2 regions of the Sporosarcina sp. FSL W7-1283 genome follow, and region 1 is predicted to be linked to the other one. Evidence: riboswitches for the same ligand, from Rfam matches in the RefSeq annotation. Region 1 holds a riboswitch; the other holds the start of a gene.
The links. A riboswitch is a leader RNA that binds a small molecule or an ion and turns the genes downstream of it on or off. The one in region 1 is predicted to bind thiamine pyrophosphate.
Positions count from the first base shown of each region.

Region 1 (3,418 bases):
AAGTGAAGAATTGACTCAATCAGCAAATGAAGTAAAAGCAGGCACGGCCCAAATTGCCATAACGATGGAAGACTTAGCAAACGGCACAGAGTCTCAAGCCGATAACGCCACGATTTTATCATCCTCCATGGAAACTTTCGTAGCAAAAGTGATGGAAGCCAATGAAAATGGTATGCATGTACAAAAATCTTCCACTTCGGTTCTTGAGATGACGAACCAAGGAAGTGAATTGATGAATTCTTCCTCCAAGCAAATGGCTGTGATTGATCAAATCGTTCACGATGCCGTTGTTAAAGTAGAAGGATTGGATCAGCACACGCAAGAAATCTCTGAACTAGTTTCTGTCATTCAAGACATTGCGGGCCAGACGAATTTATTGGCATTGAATGCCGCAATTGAGGCTGCGCGAGCTGGCGAGCATGGGAAAGGCTTCGCAGTCGTAGCGGATGAAGTGAGAAAACTTGCAGAGCAATCTTCTTCATCTGTCACAAACATTACAGATATCGTCAACCGCATTCAAAATGAATCCAGAACAGTAACAGATTCACTGCAGCACGGGTATAAAGAAGTCGAAGAAGGAACAAGCCAAATTAAACAAACGGGTGAAACATTCGATAAAATCAGTACAGCTGTTACAGAAATGGCGAATCGAATTCACAGTATAGCTGAAGACTTAAACGACATTTCAGCAAATGGCCAGGAAATGCGCAGTTCTATAGAAGAAATTGCAGCAATCACCGAGCAATCTGCAGCCGGGGTAGAAGAAACGTCTGCCTCATCCGAACAAGCAAGCAGCGCCATGGAGGAAGTCGCTAATAACTCCAATGATTTAGCAAAGCTAGCAGAGGAATTGAATCTACTGATGCAGCGATTCAAACTCTAAAATCACATATCTTTCAAACACACCAATAAAAGCGTCTTCTCTAATTACAGAGTAGACGCTTTTTGAATAACAATAACACAGCTACAAATTCGCACTTTTTAACATGTAGTCTATCGCGCCTCAGGTTGCCAGATAAATTAGACTGTTGTATACTATGACTGCTTACATAATTGTCCGTACGGGTGCTTGAGTGAATCAGGCTGAGATAGCAGATAAAACCACTGCTGACCGTTAATCTGATCTGGGTAATGCCAGCGTAGAGAGCGTTCGAAGGGAATATCCGGGACCTGCATGTCCCCTCCTCGGCTGTCTGCTCTTTCAGACGGCTTTTTTGTATAGGCAAAAAAAGAAGGAGTGGGATCTATTGAAAAGATTGAAATTCACAGATTTATTGATCACGATTATGATCGGGGTCGTTTTCGGAATCCTTATGAAGTTCTGGGATGATCTGTATACCGTTGTAAAGCCGATCCTGCCAGTTGCACGTCAGCTAATTTATGGAATGTGGTTCATGGTCGGTCCATTTGCTTATCTGCTCATCCGTAAACCCGGTACAGCGCTGATCGCAAGTATTGCAGGGGCTAGTTTATCCGCATTTGCCGGGCATGGCATTGAAGTATTAATCTATGGTTTTGTACAGGGACTTGCAGCAGAATTGCTGTTTGCAGCGTTCCGTTATAAACGCTTCTCAATGGCAGTTGCTGGATTAGCAGGCGTCGCTTCATGCCTCGGCAGCTTTACGCTCGATTTGTTCTATGGTTATGCAGCACTTGAAACGTGGGCACTTATTGTAAAATACGGACTACGTGCGATCAGTGCATTCATCTTCACTGGGATTTTCGCCGTGCTGATCGTCCGGGCACTAGAAGCAACCGGTGTTACGTCTCTAATTCGTCCAGTTGATAAAAAAGAATACACTATGCTGGATCGGTAAATTTTGATGAATTATTCGAATAGATATGCCATCAATCTAACCAATCTGCGTTTGAAATTTCCTGGAGAGGATTCCTTGATCTTCAAGGATCTCTCCTTTTCGGTTCAGCCAGGTGAAAAAGTACTCATGCTCGGACCAAGCGGCTGTGGAAAATCGACATTGCTGCAAGTACTCAGTGGAATCGTTCCGAACTCCATTGAGTTGCCAATGAAAGCCGATGAAATCAATTTGCCCGACTCATGGGGCTTCGTCTTTCAAGATCCCGATACGCAGTTCTGTATGTCATATGTCGATGAAGAGCTCGCATTTGTACTGGAAAACCTGAACATACCGCGCAGCGATATGGCACCTTTGATAGAAGAGGCGCTAAAACGCGTCGATCTACATTTGGAAAACTTACACACACCGATCCTTGAACTATCTCAAGGGATGAAACAACGGCTTGCACTTGCTTCCGTACTTCTGCTAAAGCCCGATGTTCTGTTTCTCGACGAACCTTCCGCATTACTTGATCCCGAAGGCACCGAACAAATCTGGTCATCTATTAAACAAGCAACTGCTGATAAGACCGTAATTATTGTTGAGCATAAAATTGACTTGATTGCAGACTGGGTAGACCGTGTTGTCTTGTTTAATGACCATGGAATTATTCTAGCGGACGACTCTCCTTTCACCATTTTCAAGCACTATCAAGAAGAATTGAAACGCTACGGTATTTGGTATCCAAGTGTGTGGGATGAGTATAAGGAATCTGAGTCTTTTAAATCGATGATGCATGAACGTGAACAAGTTTCCTCATTTGAAAAGATCCTTCTCAACGACTTTCATGGTTTTCGTGGCACTGCCCCGAAAATCTTTGCAAAGAAAGCAGTGGCTAAAACAGGTGACTGGATTGCGATCACGGGTGAAAATGGTTCAGGAAAAAGTACGCTGCTTCTTACTCTTATGCAATTATTACGCACTGAAGGCATCTATAAAGTGAATGGTGAACGCGTTATTCAGAAGAAAAGGAAAAAGCAGTTGCCTAAAGGACTCTCGCTCGTCTTTCAAAATCCAGAACTGCAATTTGTGACGAATTCGATAGCTGAAGAATTAACGGTCTCTCTGCATAAAATGAGCAAACCTCAAGCAGTGAACTATGCGGCAGATTTAATGCAACTCTTTAATTTACCGAATTCAGGCACACGGCATCCTTATCAGCTTTCCACGGGCCAAAAGCGTCGTTTAAGTGTGGCCACTGCCTTGACTCCGCAAACGGATATTTTGCTTTTGGATGAACCTACTTTTGGTCAAGATGCACGCAATACATTCGCGATTTTAGAGAAGCTTGAACAGCTACGCGTTCAAGGAATTACGATTCTCATGGTGACCCATGACATGGAGATCGTGAAAAACTTTGCGACTTCAGTATGGACAGTGGCAGACGGCGTATTGTATACAAACAATGAAATGGTTGGAGGTGTATTTGAATGCTTGCATGGTTCACACCTAGACGAGAAACATGGCTATTCAAAGTAAACCCTGCACTCAAATTCATCATCTTCTTTGCTTTTCTGCTCATCACCTTATTTAATCAGAACTTGTCGTTTGCAGTTTGGCAA
Region 1 is NZ_JBBOOL010000001.1:3,369,469-3,372,886, forward strand. It holds gene MKY93_RS17665 (methyl-accepting chemotaxis protein) at 1-883, shown strand, start outside; TPP riboswitch at 1,052-1,163, shown strand; gene MKY93_RS17670 (ECF transporter S component) at 1,248-1,817, shown strand; gene MKY93_RS17675 (ABC transporter ATP-binding protein) at 1,824-3,335, shown strand; gene MKY93_RS17680 (energy-coupling factor transporter transmembrane component T family protein) at 3,287-3,418, shown strand, end outside.

Region 2 (3,418 bases), 3.1 Mb from region 1:
GCTTGCCCTGGAGCCCTCGTCATTTCCGCACCGGTTTCGATCGTTGCAGGAATTGGCAACGGAGCCCGAAACGGTGTCTTGATAAAAGGCGGTGAGGTAATGGAACAGCTAGCGAAAATTGATACGATCGTCTTTGATAAAACAGGTACATTGACAAGAGGGCGACCTGAAGTAACTGATGTCTACGGATTAGGTATAGAGAAAGAAGAGTTACTGCGTCTCACAGCCGAAGCCGAAATGATTTCAGAACACCATCTAGGCCGGACTATCGTTAAAGAAGCGAAGAAACGTGCGATTCATTTGTCCAATCAACCGGAAGACGCTGAAGTGGTTAAAGGAAATGGAATAATGGCTACAGTAGAAGGAAAGCATCTCGCAGTTGGCAATCGCAAACTAATGGAAGACCAAAAGATCCCGATTCCTTCTGAAATGGAAGACTATGCATCACAACGTGAGAAAGCTGGAAATACGGCAATTTTCGTCAGTATTTCCCGGGAAATAACAGGAATCACCTCTGTCGCCGATCAAATTCGTCCGGAAGCTGCCGAAGCGTTGGCCAAATTGCGGAAAAATGGCATCAAGCAAATGATCATGCTGACAGGCGACAATCGACATACAGCCCAACTAGTTGGCGAACACCTTGGCCTTGACGAAATCTATGCGGAATTATTGCCTGAAGATAAAGTGGCGGCAGTTCAGCGTTTGAAAGAACAAGGTCACCGAGTTGCTATGGCAGGCGACGGAATCAACGATGCACCCGCCATAGCAACGGCGGATATTGGGCTCGCCATGGGAGAAGGCGGAACAGATATTTCAATGGAGACAGCGGACATCGTCTTGATGGCAGATCGGCTCGATCAATTCTCCCATGCCTATGCTTTAGCGAAAGCAACTGTACAGAACATGAAGCAGAATACATTCTTTGCGGTCGGTACCGTATTCCTTCTGTTGCTCGGTGTATTACTCGGCAAAGTATTCCTCGCTTCCGGTATGCTCGTCCATGAAGTGAGCGTACTTCTGGTGATCCTGAACGCCATTCGATTAATACGTTATACTAACGACAAGCCATCGAATCAAAAACAAAGTGAGGTGATATCGGATGAACCAAGGATCACATTGTGACCTAAGCACGAACGATCTTCACCGTTCCTGCGTTTCGCTCGTCCCTCTTTTCAATCACTTGGATAAGCAGCAAATGGATCAAATCGTCGCGCTTGCACGCAGCATAAGCTACCCTCGCGGTGAAATGATTTACCATAGCGGTGATCGCTCAGAAGGTTTATATATATTGCATAAAGGACGAGTCAAGGTCTATCGTCTATCGGAGAATGGCAAGGAACAACTCGTCCGTATCCTGAAACCAGGAGAATTCACAGGCGAGCTTTCCTTGTTCGACGCAAAGCCTCATGACGTATATGCGGAAACTTTGGAAGCCGTTGAACTGTGTATCATCCAACGGGACGAGATGCAGCAACTTTTGCAATCTCACCCTGCAATTTCATTGAGGATGCTTACGGAATTCTCTTCCCGACTCGCGGATACAGAGCTGCGAGCCGCCCGAATCGCCATGGAATCTGCTGAAACTCGACTTGCGTTGTATTTGGCGGATCTATCAGAGGAACAGCAACAATTGACCATCCGACTGCCGATGAGCCGAAAAGATCTAGCTTCCCATCTTGGCACGACACCCGAAACAATCAGTCGTAAATTAAGCGTATTCGAAGAACGGGGCTGGATTCGCCAGACCGGTTCTAAGATTGTAGAGATTTTCGATTTAGATTCTTTATTACTCATATAATGGCTATATAAAATTAAGCAAGAGATGAAAATTTGACATCCCTCTTTTCTTTCAATCTGGTAAGTGCTATGCTGTAAGTGAATATCATAATCTTTTGACCATTAGGGGAATCCTTCACAAGGACTGAGAAAAGAGTGCGACTCTGAAACCCTTATCACCTGAACAGGTTCGTACCTGCGGAGGGAAGTGGCAAGTCGTTTTGGCGTACTCTCATACATGCCGACACATCCAACCACTTTCCGATTCGGGAAGTGGTTTTTTCATTTGGAGGTGAACTGGAAATGAAATTGGTCGGTGTCACGGATGATTGTCATTCTGTTGATGAACTGCTGCTCAAGTTGCTGAAGACGGAGCCTTATATTGATGAATTTATCTTACGTGAAAAGTCGAAGACGGATGAACAGCTGATCGAATTGGTTTCACGTCTCTCTACTAGAGGGTTTCCATTGGATAAATTAATTGTACACGCACGGCCCGGCCTCGCGAACTCGCTGTCCGTCCCCTGTCAGCTGACAGGCTATGGAATGTCGGTGAAGGAAGCACGTACCGCTTTTCCGTCGCTGAGATTAGGTTCCTCCGTCCATTCATTGGAAGAGGCACGGGAAGCACAAGCTGCGGGAGCAGACTGGCTATTGTATGGACATATTTATCCGACATCATCCAAAAATGGCTTGGCACCGCGGGGTACGGATGAGCTTTTTAAGATTGCATCATCGTGCACGATTCCCGTTTATGCAATTGGCGGAATCCGGCCAGTTCATCTTCCGGTTTTTAAAAGACACGGCGTAAGAGGTGCAGCAATCTTGTCCCCCATCAGCAGTCATGACGCAGTGAGCGCAGTTAGAGATTATGCACGTGCAAGAGATTCATAGCAAAGGAGCGGTGTTCATTGAGCAAAACAATTGATTTGAACGGTAAGTCGTATTCGGTTGTACCTGAGGTGGAAACAGTTCAGCAGTTACTGGAGCATTTGAAGCTTGGCGACAGAATTTTGATCGTCGAAAAGAACAAGGAAATTCTGCAGAAGGACAGTTACGATGCACCAATTATGGACAGAGATCAAATTGAAATCATACATTTTGTTGGAGGCGGATGAGGATGTTACAAATAGCAGATAAAAGGTTTTCTTCACGTTTATTGTTAGGCACAGGGAAGTATCCTTCATTTGAGACTCAAAAAAAGGCAGTTGCGGTATCAGAGACAGAAATCTTAACATTTGCGGTGAGACGGATGAACATTTTCGAAGAGTCTCAGCCCAATTTCCTGGAGCAACTGGATTTAGAGCACTATACATTATTGCCAAATACAGCAGGCGCAAGCACAGCGGAGGAAGCGGTGCATATCGCTAAGCTGGCGAAAGCATCGGGATTATGTGATATGGTAAAGGTTGAGATCATTGGCTGCAGCCGTTCTTTGTTGCCTGATCCAGTGGAAACGTTGCGTGCATCTGAAATGCTGCTTAAAGAAGGTTTCATCGTGCTGCCTTATACGTCGGATGATGTGGTGCTGGCACGGAAACTTTGTGAATTAGGCGTTCATGCCATCATGCCGGGCGCCGCACCGATTGGTTCAGGTCATGGAATTTTGAATCCGTTGAATCTTTCTCTAATTATCGAGCAA
Region 2 is NZ_JBBOOL010000001.1:301,302-304,719, reverse strand. It holds gene MKY93_RS01465 (heavy metal translocating P-type ATPase) at 1-1,122, shown strand, start outside; gene MKY93_RS01460 (Crp/Fnr family transcriptional regulator) at 1,100-1,798, shown strand; TPP riboswitch at 1,892-2,000, shown strand; gene MKY93_RS01455 (thiamine phosphate synthase) at 2,080-2,670, shown strand; gene thiS (sulfur carrier protein ThiS) at 2,688-2,894, shown strand; gene MKY93_RS01445 (thiazole synthase) at 2,891-3,418, shown strand, end outside.
Region 2: linked by a shared signal. The riboswitch ahead of MKY93_RS01455 (thiamine phosphate synthase) and the one ahead of MKY93_RS17670 (ECF transporter S component) in region 1 are both predicted to bind thiamine pyrophosphate.